DNA from 3 places in the Anaeromassilibacillus sp. SJQ-5 genome. Region 1 is predicted to be linked to each of the others. Evidence: predicted binding sites of a transcription regulator. Region 1 holds the regulator's gene; each other region holds the start of a gene.

Region 1 (4,532 bases):
GACCCTTTCCGTGCCGGAACGGGCCACCATCACCAACATGGGGGCCGAGCTGGGCGCCTCCACCTCGGTTTTCCCCTCCGACGACGTGACCCGGGCGTTCATGAAGGCCCAGGGCCGGGAGCAGGATTGGGTGGAGCTGAGCGCCGACGCCGACGCGGTGTACGACGAGGTGGTGGATATCGACCTGTCCTCCCTGCGTCCCCTGGCCGCCTGCCCCCATTCTCCCGACAACGTGAAGGCGGTGGAGGATCTCGGCCCCCTGCCGGTTAACCAGTGCTGCATCGGCTCCTGCACCAACTCCTCGCTGATGGATATGCTCAAGGTGGCGGCCATCCTCAAGGGCAAGACTGTTCACCCGGATGTCAGCCTCTCCATCGCCCCCGGCTCCAAGCAGGTGTACAACATGCTGGCCGAAAACGGCGCTTTGGCCGACCTCATCGCGGCGGGCGCCCGGATTCTGGAATGCGCCTGCGGCCCCTGCATCGGCATGGGCCAGTCGCCGAACTCCGGCGGCATCTCCCTGCGTACCTTCAACCGCAATTTTGAGGGCCGTTCCGGCACCGCCGACGCCCAAGTCTATCTGGTCAGCCCCGAGGTGGCGGCGGCCTCCGCCCTCACCGGCGTGCTGACCGATCCCCGCACCCTGGGCGAGGCCCCCGTCGTCACCCTGCCCGAGCGCTTCCTCATCAACGACAATATGATCGTGCCTCCTGCCGATGAGGCCGATATGGACGCGGTGGATATCGTCCGCGGTCCCAACATTAAGCCCTTCCCCAAAACCGCGCCCCTGCCCGAGACGGTGGAAGCGCCGGTGCTGCTCAAGGTGGGGGACAATATCACCACCGACCATATCATGCCCGCCGGGGCCAAAATCCTGCCCCTGCGGTCCAATATCCCCGCCATTTCGGAGCATTGCTTCGTGCGCTGCGACGAGGAATTCCCCGCCCGCTGCAAGAAGCAGGGGAAGGGGATCATCATCGGCGGATCCAACTACGGGCAGGGCAGCTCCCGGGAACACGCGGCCCTGGCGCCTCTGTATTTGGGCATCAAGGCCGTCATTGTCAAGTCCTTCGCCCGCATCCATGTGGCGAACCTCATCAACGCCGGCATCCTGCCTCTGACCTTTAAGAATGAGGCGGATTACGACCGGATTTCCCTCATGGACGACATCGTCCTGCCCGACGTGCGCGCTTGCCTGGAGCAGGGCAAGGACGTGACGCTCGAAAACCGCACGACGGGGGAGAGCTTCCCCCTGAACGCCGCCTTCTCCCGCCGCCAGGTGGAGATGCTGCTGGCCGGCGGCCTGCTGGACTATACCCGCAATCAAAACGGATGAGACGCCCAGCTGTTTTAGAGAAGGGGTGGTAGTATGGCAAAAAGCGAATACATTTCCATGTCGGTGGTGCGCCGCCTGCCCCGGTATTACCGGTTCCTGTATGACTTGAAGGAAAACGGCGTCACCCGGATTTCCTCCCGGGAGCTGTCCCAGAGGATGGGGCTGACCGCCTCCCAGATCCGGCAGGATCTCAACTGCTTCGGCGGCTTCGGCCAGCAGGGCTATGGGTACATGGTCGAGCAGCTGTACACGGAAATCGGTCATATCCTCGGCATGGACTCCCTGTCGGACACCGTCCTGCTAGGGGCCGGCAATATGGGGAAAGCCATCGCCAATCACATGGATTTTGAAAACCGGGGCATTCGGCTGGTGGGGATTTTTGACGATTCCCCCGCGGTCATCGGCAAAAAGGTGCGGGGCATGACAGTGCGCCCCACCGCCGAGCTGGAGGAGGTCTGCGCCGGGTGCAGCCCGCAGGTGGCCATTCTCTGCATCCCCAAGGAGGCCGCACCCGCCCTGGTGGAACGGCTGATCGCCCAAGGCGTCCGCGGCTTCTGGAATTTTTCCCATTACGATATCACCTATCATCATCCCGGCCTGGTGGTGGAGAACGTCCATCTGGGCGATAGCCTGATGACCCTGTCCTACCAGTTGAAAAAGGAATAACAGCGAAAACGGCCAGGGAACGCGCGGTCATGACCGCGCCCTTCCCTGGCTGTTGCGTATCAAAGGAGGAAAACCGTCTTTGTTGTCAAAAAAGCGCGCGGCCGCCATTGCCGCCCGGTTTGGCAAGCCGCCGGACAATCGGTACGAGGATGAGGATTTCCGATGTATTCGTTCCTATTACGATTACCGCCGGGAAAAAGAGCCGGAAACCTTTGCCCTGGATGAAACCACCTGGTACGATTTGTATCTGGATACCCTGTTTGAACGGGTCAGCAGCACCGGCAGCGCTTCCGGCGAGCAGCTGTTGTATTATCAGCTGCGCTGCCCGGCGATGGAGCGGGATGAATACGAACGGCGGCATGGACTCATCCGCCTGATGGAGGAACAGCCGGAGCTGCGCCAAAAGCTGCAGGTTCTTCTGTCCCGTCTGGGGAAAACCGGCGGGGCGCGGACCATCGAGGCGTTTTCCCCCTCCGCTCACGGGAAATGCGGCCTAGTTGTCGCCCTGCTGCTGCTCGTTGGGCTGATCGGCAGCGGGATCGGCCTGATCGTCTCGCCGGCCGCCCTCCCGTTTCTCCTCCTTTTTCTATTCGGGAATCCGATTTATCATATCGCCATGCTTCGTCGGCTGGAAACTCACCTGCCCGCCGCCAGCTATTCGGTATCCCTGATCGCCGTTTTTCAGAAAATCTGCCGGTTGTACGGCAAGGAACTGGCCGCGTACCTGCGCCCCTACGAAGCCGCTGAAAAGCGGACCCGCGCGTTGTCCCGGATGGGCTTTAGCGCCTTTGCCTACGACAATGAGTTCGCGCAGATCCTCAATAGCCTGTGCTTGTTTGATCTCATTTTGTATGAGTGGACGAAGGTCGGCCTCAGCCGCCTGCGGGAGGATATTTTTGCCGTTCATGAGTGCGTGGGCCGCCTGGACGCCGCCATTGCGGTGGCCTCCTATCGCAAAAGCGCCGCCGTGTACTGCGACCCGGCTATTGACTTTGACAAAGAGGGACCCTCCCATTTCACCGCCGCCGGTTTGGTTCACCCGCTGCTCAAAAACCCGGTGGCCAACACGGTGGAGCTGACTGGATCCCTGCTGCTGACCGGCTCCAACGCGTCGGGAAAATCCACGCTGATCAAGGCGGCGGCCCTAAGCGCGATTATGGCGCAGAGCCTTTGCACAGCGCCCTGCACCGCCTATTCCGCCTCCGCCTTTCATGTCTATACATCCATGGCCCTGTCGGACGACATTCTGGCGGGGGAGAGCTATTTTATCACAGAGCTGAAAGCGTTCCGCCGGATCCTGACGGCGGTCGAGCGCGGGGAACGGGTGCTGTGTGCCATCGATGAAATTCTGCGGGGCACCAATACGGTGGAACGGATCGCCGCCTCCAGCACTCTGCTGCGGTATCTCGCCGGAGAAACCGCCGTCTGCATCGCCGCCACCCACGATATTGAATTGTGTGCGCTGCTGTCCGACGCGTACGAAATGGCGCATTTCGAGGAGGCGATTGCCGGCGATACCATCGCGTTCGACTATCGCCTGCGTCCCGGCCCTGCCTGCACGCGCAACGCCATCCGTTTGCTGACCCTGATGGGGTTTGATAAAGCCTTGACCCAGGAAGCGGAGAACCGGGCGGAGAGGTATCTGCAAGAGGGCGTGTGGTAACGGCCACAAACCGTCGAAAAAGCGGCCTTTTTCGTTCGCAGATGTTCGAAAAAAGCGCTCCGCCGTGCGAAAAAAAGCACGGCGGAGCGCTTTTGTGTGAAAAAATCAGCCCTTTTTGAAGCTGTCCTTGAGGGAAACCGAGCGGTTAAACACCAGATGTCCCGGCCGGCTGTCCACATTGTCCACGCAGAAATAGCCCAGCCGCAGGAACTGAAAAGCCTGCGGAGCGGCCGCACAGGCCAAATCCGCCTCCACCTTGCACCCCGTCAGGGTTTCAAGAGAGTCGCGGTTGAGGCACGCGAGGAAGTCCTCCTCGCCCCCCTCCGGATCGGCCTCGGTGAACAGCGAAGCATACAGCCGCACCTCCGCCTCCGCCGCCGTCTCCGCGTCTACCCAGTGGATGGTGCCCTTGACTTTACGGCCGTCGGGGGTGTTGCCGCCGCGGGTTTCGGGGTCGTATTCAGCTAGAACCTCCACCACGTTACCGGCCTCGTCCTTGACGCAGCCGGTGCATTTGACGACGTAGGCCGACTTCAGGCGTACCTCATTGCCGGGGAACAGGCGGAAATAGCCCTTGACCGGCTCCTCCATGAAATCGTCCCGCTCCACCCACAGGGTGCGGGAAAAGGAGACGGGGCGGGTGCCGCTGTCCGGACGGGCAGGGTTGTTCTCTATGGAGAAGGTCTCGGTGGTATCCGCCGGATAGTTGACGATGGTCAGCTTCAGGGGGCGGAGCACGGCCATGGCCCGGGGGGCGTTTAGGTTCAAATCCTCCCGCAGGCAGTGCTCAAGCAGGGCCACGTCCACCACGCTGAACACCTTGGACACCCCCACACGCTCAATGAAATTGCGGATGGAAGCGGGGGT
Region 2 (4,532 bases), 2.0 Mb from region 1:
CCGGGCGCCAGAACCTCCACGATGGGCTCGAGCTGGCACATGCCGATGCAGCCGGTCTGGGTGACCGTTATGTTCTGGAGGTGCCGTTTGGCCACCTCGTCCACAAACGCGTTCAAAACCGGGCGGGCGCCGGCGGCGATGCCGCAGGTGGCCATGCCCACGATGACACGCGTGGCGTCCTGCTGGTTGTCCCGCACCGCCATTTTTTCGCGGGCTTTATCACGGATGGCCTGCAATTCTGCCAGGGTTTTCATATGATCCTCCATTTCTTGCCGGGCGGGCGGCCCGGCAGACGTAAATTCGGCGCGAAAAGCTTCCCTCGCGCTGGATGTCAAACGGTTCAGATTGTCAAGCGGTGCCGCCGACGGCCCCGTCCTGCTCCCGGAGGTACTCGTTCAGCCACAAGGCCACGTCCGGATCGTCCAGGGGCACGTCCCCCAGGATATCGCGGATTTCCCGGGTGTCGAACACGAACTCCCGTCCGTCCACCCGGTGGATATAGCGAAAATCCAGTCCCGGATTCATCCGCACCAGGGTGGACACCGTCCCGTCCATGTCGCCCAGCGGCAGCCGGTCGATATGGGACAGCCCGAACACCGCCGTCACGGTGGTGCCGGCCCCCGGCTTAGACGTGATGGAAAGCGAGCCGCCGGTGGCCTCCGCCGCCATGCGGAACAGGGGGATCCCCATGCCCACCGGGCGGGTGGTGCGGGTGGTGTAAAACGGATCCCGCACCCGCTCCAGCTGCTCGGACGTCATGCCGCAGCCGTTATCCTCCACCGACAGCGTCAGCCGGTCCGCCCCGGCGTCCTCTTCCACCGTCATGGTGATGACGGACGCGCCGGCGGCGATGGAGTTCTGCGCGATGTCCAAGACGTTTAACGACAATTCCCGCATAACTCAAGCGGTATACTTGGCCAGTATACCGTCAATGTCGTCCACGGTCAGACGGCCGTACACATCCTCGTTCACCGTCAGGACGGGGGCCAGGCCGCAGGCGCCGATGCAGCGGCAGGCGGTCAGGGAGAACTGGCCGTCCTCGGTGCATTCGTCCGCGCCGATACCCAGCTTTTCGCTGAGCTTATTGAACAAATCGCCCGCGCCCTTGACATAGCAGGCCGTGCCCAGGCAGACGGATACATTGTAGACACCCTTGGGGGACAGGGCGAACTGGGCGTAGAAGGTCGCCACCCCGTACACCTTTTCGAGCGGGACATTCATCCCGTCCGCGATCATCTGCTGCACCTCCATGGGGAGATACCCATAAATCCCCTGGGCTTCCTGCATGACGAACATCAGGCGACTGGGATCCTGCTTGTTGGCGTCGATAACTTCCTTCAGTTGGGCCGCCTGCTCAGCCGTCCCTTTAAACGGGAGTTTGCTGATCTTTTTTTGCATGTTGCCGTTTCCTCCTTGCCAATCATAGGTTCTATTCAGATCTGCACCTCGACAAATATTGTGAAGAAAATATCAATCTTTTGTGCAGCATCGACTACCCCTCAGTATAACAGAGTTCTCCGCAAAAAGCTAGATAAAAAACGCTTTTTTTTGGCCTTTTACGCGCTTTCTGACGCTTTTTCGCGAATCGGCGCGAGCCGGCTGCCGGCTTGTCCATATGGGGAAATATATGTGGTAGGCACCTCAAACATACCACGTTTTTTTGCCTAGCGCCGCCTGGCCTGAAAAATATAGAAGAAACGGAAAATTCATCGGCAAAACTCCTTACGATCCTATTAAGATTGTTAAACGCGGTTTACTTTGCCTAACCGATTTGATAAAATATAGTGGTAGTAAAGGGGTTCGCTCCCGTGAATCGATCGATTGCGATGGGCATTAGCCGATCTGAATAAATTTCCCAACACCACACAGAGGACGGTGAGCGTCAATGAAACTGAAAATGTGGGCCGCGGCGGCCACAGCCGTTATTTGTATCACCTCCATCGGCTCGCTCCCAGCGGCGGACGCCTCGGAGCTGCAGCCTGGCGATATTTCCAACTCCTGTTCCTTCTCGGCCTCCCAGAATGGATCCATCGTACGGTTTCTGACGGATGGATCCGCCGGCACCTCCTGGAAGGGCGGAAAAGAGGCGTATATCCAGCTGCACAGCAAACAGCCGATCGGCGGCGTTTATCTTCTGTGGAACAGCAAGCCCGTCCCCTGGGTGCTGTCCCGGGTGACGGACGGCGGCACTGAGCCGTTGGCGGAGGGCGGGGCAGATTCGTTCCTCCACGAGTTCAAAAAGCTGGACGCGGGCAGCGGCACCTATCGCCTGACCTTCAGCGGCCAGGCCGTGCTCGGCGAGCTGTATGTCCTCGGGGCGGGGGAGACCCCTTCCTGGGTGCAGCAGTGGAACCCGCCGCTGGAAAAAGCGGATATGCTTCTCGCCTCCACCCACGCGGACGACGAGCTTCTCTGGTTCGGCGGCGCCATGCCGGTGTATGCCGGCCAGTTTGGGAAAAAGGTGCAGGTGTCTTATCTCATCCGTCACGGCTACGGCCGCACGCACGAGCTGCTCGACGGCTTGTGGACGGTGGGGATTACCAACTATCCCATCCTGTCAGATTTCGGGGACAAATACTGCTCCACCCTTAAGCAGGCGTATCAACTGTATAATAAAAACGATATCATGGCCTGGCAGGTGGCCCTGATCCGCCGGGTCAAGCCCGATGTGGTGCTGACCCAGGATCTCAACGGCGAATACGGCCACGGGGCTCACCGGATGAACAGCAACACCCTTGTCAAAGCCATCACCCTGAGCGGCGATCCCCAGCAGTATCCGGACAGCGCCGGGAAGTACGGCACCTGGCAAATCAAAAAGCTGTACCTGCATAAATACGACAAGGACGATTTGCTGATGAACTGGAACGTGCCCCTATCCCGTTTCGGCGGCAAAACCGGGCTGGACATGGCGCGCGCCGGGTTCGCCTGTCATATCTCCCAAGCCAAACGAGGCCGGTACCACGTGGACGAGGCGGGCAAGAATGACAACCGCTGGTTCGGCCTGTATTATTCGTCGGTGGGCCCCGATGTCAAGAAAAACGACTTTTTCGAGAACCTGGCGCCGGTGATCCCCTGGGACGGCCTGCCTCTTTCGGAAAAGCAAAAAGGCGCCGCCTCTGTTCCCACAACGTCGATGGGCACACCACCCGCCACGACGGCCCCGACCACACAAGCCTCCACCACCTTCACCGTCCCCACTTCGACCACCGCGTCGGAACCGCCCTCCGCCACGGAAGCGGTGACCGCGCCGACAACCGGCACGACGATTACCGCCGCTCCGCCGGATTCCTCCGTCCCCGGGGAGGAGCCGTCCGCCTCCAAAACCGTTCTTATTGCGGTGATCTGCCTGACAGCAGGCGCCACCGCCACGCTGGTCATCCTCGTGCTGCGCGCCAAGAAAAAGGCATAACAAAGGCGCCGGACTGTTCGTCCGGCGCCTTTTTACTGCTTCACTATTTCCACTCAGGCGTTTCGTTCTTTGAGGGCGCGATCGGCCTCCCGTTTCATATCCCGCCGGGCGGCGTCCTCCCTCTTGTCGTACAGCTTTTTGCCCCGGCAAAGGCCTATCTGCACCTTTACCCGAGAGCCTTTAAAATACAGGGACAAGGGGATGAGGGTATAGCCCTGCTGCTTCATCACGCCGTACAGACGGAGGATTTCCTTCTTGTGCAGCAGCAGCCGGCGCACCCGCATGGGATCCCGGTTAAAGATATTTCCCTTTTCGTAGGGGCTGATATGCATGCCGTTAACAAAAATCTCGCCCTCCACTATGGAGCACCAGGCGTCCTTGAGGTTGACGGTGCCGGCCCGCAGAGCCTTGACCTCCGTTCCGGCCAGCTCAATGCCCGCCTCCATGGATTCCTCTACGAAGTAGTCGTGAAAGGCTTTTTTATTCGTGGTTATCGTTTTGGTGCTGACGTTTGGCAAGGCCGTTCACCTCCTTACATCGCTTGACGGATGGGTTTCCCATCTCGCGCGAGCTCTTGCCTGCTCAAAGGCCGTTTCCACACGGCGGAAATCCCCCCGCAGCCTACAGCTCGTTGCGTCCCTCCAGCGACCGGCGCAGGGTGACCTCGTCGGCGTACTCCAGATCGCCGCCCACCGGAATGCCGTAGGCCAGCCGGGTCACCTTGACCTGGAAAGGCTTGAGCAGCTTGGAGATATACATGGCCGTCGCTTCTCCCTCCACCGTGGGATTGGTGGCCATGATCACCTCCTGTACCTCTTCGTCTGCCACCCGGACCAGTAGTTCCTTGACCCGGATTTGATCCGGGCCCACGCCGTCCATAGGGGAGATGGTGCCGTGCAGCACGTGATACAGGCCCGCGTATTCCCGCGTGCGCTCAAAGGCCATGACATCCCGGGGATCCTCCACCACGCAGATGACAGAGGCATCTCGGTTGCCCGCCCGGCAGATGGGGCATAAATCCTGATCCGTCAGGTTCCGGCAGACCGCGCATTCGTGGATCTTTTCCCGCGCCTCGGTGATGGCGGAGACAAAATCCGCCGCGTTCTTCTCCGGCTGGTTCAGC
Region 3 (4,532 bases), 990 kb from region 1:
GTGGGTGTAGATGCCGCCGCCCAGAAGCACCAGCAGCAGCCCGGTCGCCAGCAGTAGAACCTCGATGGGTATCGCGTCCCCCAGCGGGCCGAACAGCACCATGCCCAGCGGCATGGCGGCGGTCACCACAATCTGCAGCAGGCTGAATATCCGCCCCTGCATGTCGGACTGGATACGCTCCTGCAGCAGTACGGTGAGCGCCGAACTGAAAAAAGGCACAAACACACCGGTCACCAGGATCACCGCGAGATAGACCCAGAAGTTCAGCGGGATCCCCAGCAGCGCGGTGCAGAATCCGAAGCACGAGCAGGCAAAGGCGATGGTGGCGATGCGGTTGCGGAAACCGCCCCAGGCGGCGATGATAACGCCACCCGCCACCGAGCCGATGCTGAACAGCATCTCCACCAGGGTCAGGCGCCATACGTCGTCCCCGAAGGTGCGGGTCACTTGCAACGGCGTCATCTGCGCGGCGGGCACCAGCAGGAAGAAAAACACCGCGTAGAAAATCAGCAGCTCGCGGATAAATCCGCTTCTTTTCACATACCGCAGCCCGGCCTTCAGGTCGTCCAGGTAGCCGCCCTTCTGTTTTTCCCGCGCCTTTTGGTGCAGCGGGATTCGCTGCACGGAGAGGATGCTGATGCCGATGACGGCCGTGATTACGTCGATTAGAAAGATGAATCCGAGAGGGGCCACCGCCATCAGCCAACCGCTGACCGCGGGGGACAGCAGGGTCATCATGGACGTGACGCTGCCATTGATGCCGTTGACCTTCATCAGTTTGTCCTGTGGCACCAGCAGCGGAATAACCGCCTGAACCGCCGGCGTCTGGATTCCCTGCCCGATGGAGCGGATGCCCGACACCAGGAATATCAGCCACAGGCTGCCCTGTCCCGCCAGGAACAGGATGGCCAGGATCAGCGTAGAAACCGCGGTCAGGGTGTCGGCGCAGATGATCAGCCGCTTGCGATGATAGCGATCCGCCCACACCCCTGCGAACAAGGAAATCAGTACCTGCGGCAGAAAACCGCATAGGGTGGAGATCATCATCATGATCCCCGATTGGGTGGTCAGGGTGATATACCAGACGATGGCGTACTGCACTAGGCAGGAGCCAAACAGGGAGATGGTCTGCCCGGTCAGAAACAGGGCGATTTTGGTCTTCCAGTTGGACGGGGGTGCCTGCTGCGCCTGCGTTTCCATAACACTCCAATTCTCCGCCGCGGTGATGGTGTCCGGCAGCTCCTTCTTGCGGCGGAACAAGGAGGGCCGGGCGGGCGAGCGGGCGGTTTCACTCCGCCGTCCCCATACAAGAGGCTTTGTCACCGCCGGCTTCCGGCGGGAGGCTCATTATACCAGACCGCGGGCGTCCCGCGCAAGCGAAACCGCAAAAAACGGAAAAAGCCGGGCAAATGGGGGACTTTCCCGCATTTGCCCGGCTTTGATCAGTGCGATTCGCGCCGCCTTATTCGTACGCCACGACGTCGATCCATTTCATCAGCAGCTCTTTTTCCTCCGGACGGTTCTCCGTCAGGCGGGCGGCCGCCACGATGGGCAGCCATTCCTGGACATACTTTTTCGACGTATGGGTCTTTTCGCAGAACAGGTTCATGTACTTCTCCGCCATCTCGGGGGACTGGAGGGACAGCAGCAGATAGGTCTTGGCCACGTCCGCGCTGGCGTTGCCCTGGCGGGCGGCGATCCAGTCCACGATGTAGGTGCCCTTGTCGTTGATGATGATGTTAGCGGGGACGAAGTTGCCGTGGCACAGCTTGACATGCTTGGGCATGCTGTCCAGCCGGGTCAGCAGCTCGTATTTGATGGAATCGCTGATGGTGTCCAGGCTGTTGATGAGCCGGGTCAGCTTATCCTTCAGCTTGCTCAGCTTGGGCATTTTCTCCTGATGCACCTTCAGCTGGAGATCCACCATATCCTCCAGATACCTGTCGGCGTTCTCCGGATGCTTCTTCATCAGATCCTCCAGGGTGTCTCCCTCGATGAGATCCATGGTGATGGCCCAGTGCCCGTCGATGACCGATACTTCGTGAATGGTGGGAACCAGCAGGTCGGTATACTCGATGCGGGCATGGGTCAGCGCTTCATACAAAGCGTCGGTCTTCCGCCCGGTTTTGAAGATCTTAACCGCTTTGTCTCCCTCCCGGTAGATGTCGACGGTTTCGCTCGAGGCAATCAGATTTTTCAGTTCCATGTGGTAAGACTCCTTTCCGTTTGCAGCCTTGGCAATTAAAAATCGCCTGAAACTATATGTATTATACAACTTTAAAAAGGACTCTGTAAAGAGTTTCTTGTAGATTTAACAAACAATTTGCATTTATCGGCCTTTTGATGCAAACTGCTTGGGAACTTATGTGCATAGTGGATATTTTTCATAAGAATGCCGCCCGCTTCCAAGGGGATTTTGTCGTTCTCTGCATGGCTGTCAGGTAATTGGTCGATTTACATAATTTGCCCTTCTGCATTTTGGTTAAAGCCGGGGAAATGATGAGTTGACAGAGAGGGATACACCTGATATAATTAAATTGTTAAAAAAATAACAACTATCCTTGTGGGAAATAGGAACTGGAGGAACAAAGCAGATGAGCAAGAAAGAACTGACGACCCCCGCCGCCGAAACCGCGAACACCGGCCTGGTGGATACGGTGGACGCCTTGGTGGCCAAGATGAATGAGGTTCGCGAAGCCCAGCGTATTTTCGCCACCTATACCCAGGAGCAGGTGGATAAGATTTTCTTCGCCGCCGCTATGGCTGCCAACCAGCAGCGCCTGCCGCTCGCCAAGATGGCGGTGGAGGAAACTGGCATGGGCATCGTGGAAGACAAGGTCATCAAGAACCACTACGCCTCCGAGTATATCTATAATCAGTATAAAGATACGAAAACCTGCGGTGTGTTAGAAGTAGATTCCGTGGCCGGCATCCAGAAGATCGCCGAGCCCATCGGCGTGGTGGCGGCGGTCATCCCCACCACCAACCCCACCTCCACCGCGATTTTCAAAACCCTGATTTGCCTGAAGACTCGCAACGGCATCGTTATCAGCCCCCATCCCCGCGCCAAGAAGAGCACCATCGCCGCCGCGAAGGTGGTGCTGGACGCCGCCGTGGCGGCCGGCGCGCCCAAGGGCATCATCGCCTGGATCGACGTGCCCTCCCTGGAGCTGACCAACGAGGTCATGCGCAGCGCGGATATCATTCTGGCCACCGGTGGCCCCGGCATGGTCAAGGCGGCGTATTCTTCTGGCAAACCTGCCCTGGGCGTCGGCGCGGGCAATACCCCGGCCGTCATCGATGACACGGCGGACGTCACCCTGGCTGTCAACTCTATCATCCATTCCAAGACCTTCGACAACGGCATGATCTGCGCCTCCGAGCAGTCGGTCATCGTTCTCGACAAGGTCTATGACAAGGTGCGCAAGGAATTCGAGGCTAGGGGCTGCTATCTGCTGAAGCCCGACGAAATCGAAAAGGTGCGCAAGACAATTCTCATCAACGGCGCGCTCAACGCGAAAATCGTCGGCCAGTCCGCCCACACCATCGCGAAGCTCGCCGGTGTGGATGTGCCCGAAACCGCCAAGATCCTCATCGGCCAGGTGGAGAGCGTGGACATCGAGGAGGAATTCGCTCACGAAAAGCTGTCCCCCGTGCTGGCCATGTACCGGGCCAAGGATTTCGCCGACGCGGTGAACAAAGCGGATCAGCTGGTGGCGGACGGCGGCTACGGCCACACCTCCTCCCTGTACGTCAACGCCGTGACCGAAAAAGACAAGATCGATGCCTTTGCGGCCCGGATGAAAACCTGCCGCATCCTGGTCAACACCCCCTCCTCCCACGGCGGCATCGGCGATTTGTATAACTTCAGCATGGCGCCGTCCCTCACTTTGGGCTGCGGCTCCTGGGGCGGCAACTCCGTGTCCGAGAACGTGGGCGTCAAGCACCTGATCAATATCAAGACCGTCGCCGAGAGGAGAGAGAACATGCTGTGGTTCCGCGCGCCGGAAAAGGTCTATTTCAAGAAAGGCTGCCTGCCGGTGGCCCTGGCTGAGCTGAAGGCCGTTATGGGCAAAAAGCGGGCTTTCATCGTGACCGACTCCTTCCTCTACAAGAACGGCTATACCAAGACCATCACCGATAAGCTCGACGAGATGGGCATCACCCATACCACCTTCTACGATGTGGCGCCCGATCCCACCCTGGCCTGCGCCAAGGAAGGCGCCAAGGCCATGGCCTCTTTCGAGCCCGACTGCATCATCGCCATCGGCGGCGGATCCGCCATGGACGCCGGCAAGATCATGTGGGTGATGTACGAGCATCCGGACGTGGACTTCATGGATATGGCTATGCGCTTCATGGATATCCGCAAGCGCGTGTACACCTTCCCGAAGATGGGTGAAAAGGCCTACTTCATCGCGGTGCCTACCTCTGCCGGCACCGGCTCCGAGGTGACCCCCTTCGCGGTCATCACCGACGAGACCTCCGGCGTGAAATACCCGCTGGCCGACTATGAGCTGCTGCCCAAGATG

The links. Region 1 encodes Rex, which represses fermentation and respiration genes when NADH is low (regulators of the CRP and FNR family bind a similar motif). Its sites were predicted from a motif close to ATTGTTAANNNNTTAACAAT; they were not measured.
Region 2: ACSAMM_RS13470 (NAD(P)H-dependent oxidoreductase subunit E) is a predicted target of Rex. The motif match lies at 1,456-1,475, and genes of this name have one in related genera.
Region 3: adhE (bifunctional acetaldehyde-CoA/alcohol dehydrogenase) is a predicted target of Rex. The motif match lies at 2,537-2,556, and genes of this name have one in related genera.

Annotation. Positions count from the first base shown of each region.
Region 1 is NZ_JBPJWQ010000001.1:1,089,179-1,093,710, forward strand. It holds gene ACSAMM_RS04520 (aconitate hydratase) at 1-1,336, shown strand, start outside; gene ACSAMM_RS04525 (redox-sensing transcriptional repressor Rex) at 1,370-2,002, shown strand; gene ACSAMM_RS04530 (MutS-related protein) at 2,082-3,665, shown strand; gene ACSAMM_RS04535 (glutamine--tRNA ligase/YqeY domain fusion protein) at 3,771-4,532, opposite strand, start outside.
Region 2 is NZ_JBPJWQ010000001.1:3,122,078-3,126,609, reverse strand. It holds gene ACSAMM_RS13480 ((2Fe-2S) ferredoxin domain-containing protein) at 1-254, opposite strand, end outside; gene ACSAMM_RS13475 (ATP-binding protein) at 349-897, opposite strand; gene ACSAMM_RS13470 (NAD(P)H-dependent oxidoreductase subunit E) at 901-1,398, opposite strand; gene ACSAMM_RS13465 (PIG-L deacetylase family protein) at 1,886-3,409, shown strand; gene smpB (SsrA-binding protein SmpB) at 3,463-3,927, opposite strand; gene recR (recombination mediator RecR) at 4,031-4,532, opposite strand, start outside.
Region 3 is NZ_JBPJWQ010000001.1:2,079,466-2,083,997, reverse strand. It holds gene ACSAMM_RS08840 (MFS transporter) at 1-1,323, opposite strand, end outside; gene ACSAMM_RS08835 (phosphotransferase) at 1,463-2,206, opposite strand; gene adhE (bifunctional acetaldehyde-CoA/alcohol dehydrogenase) at 2,595-4,532, shown strand, end outside.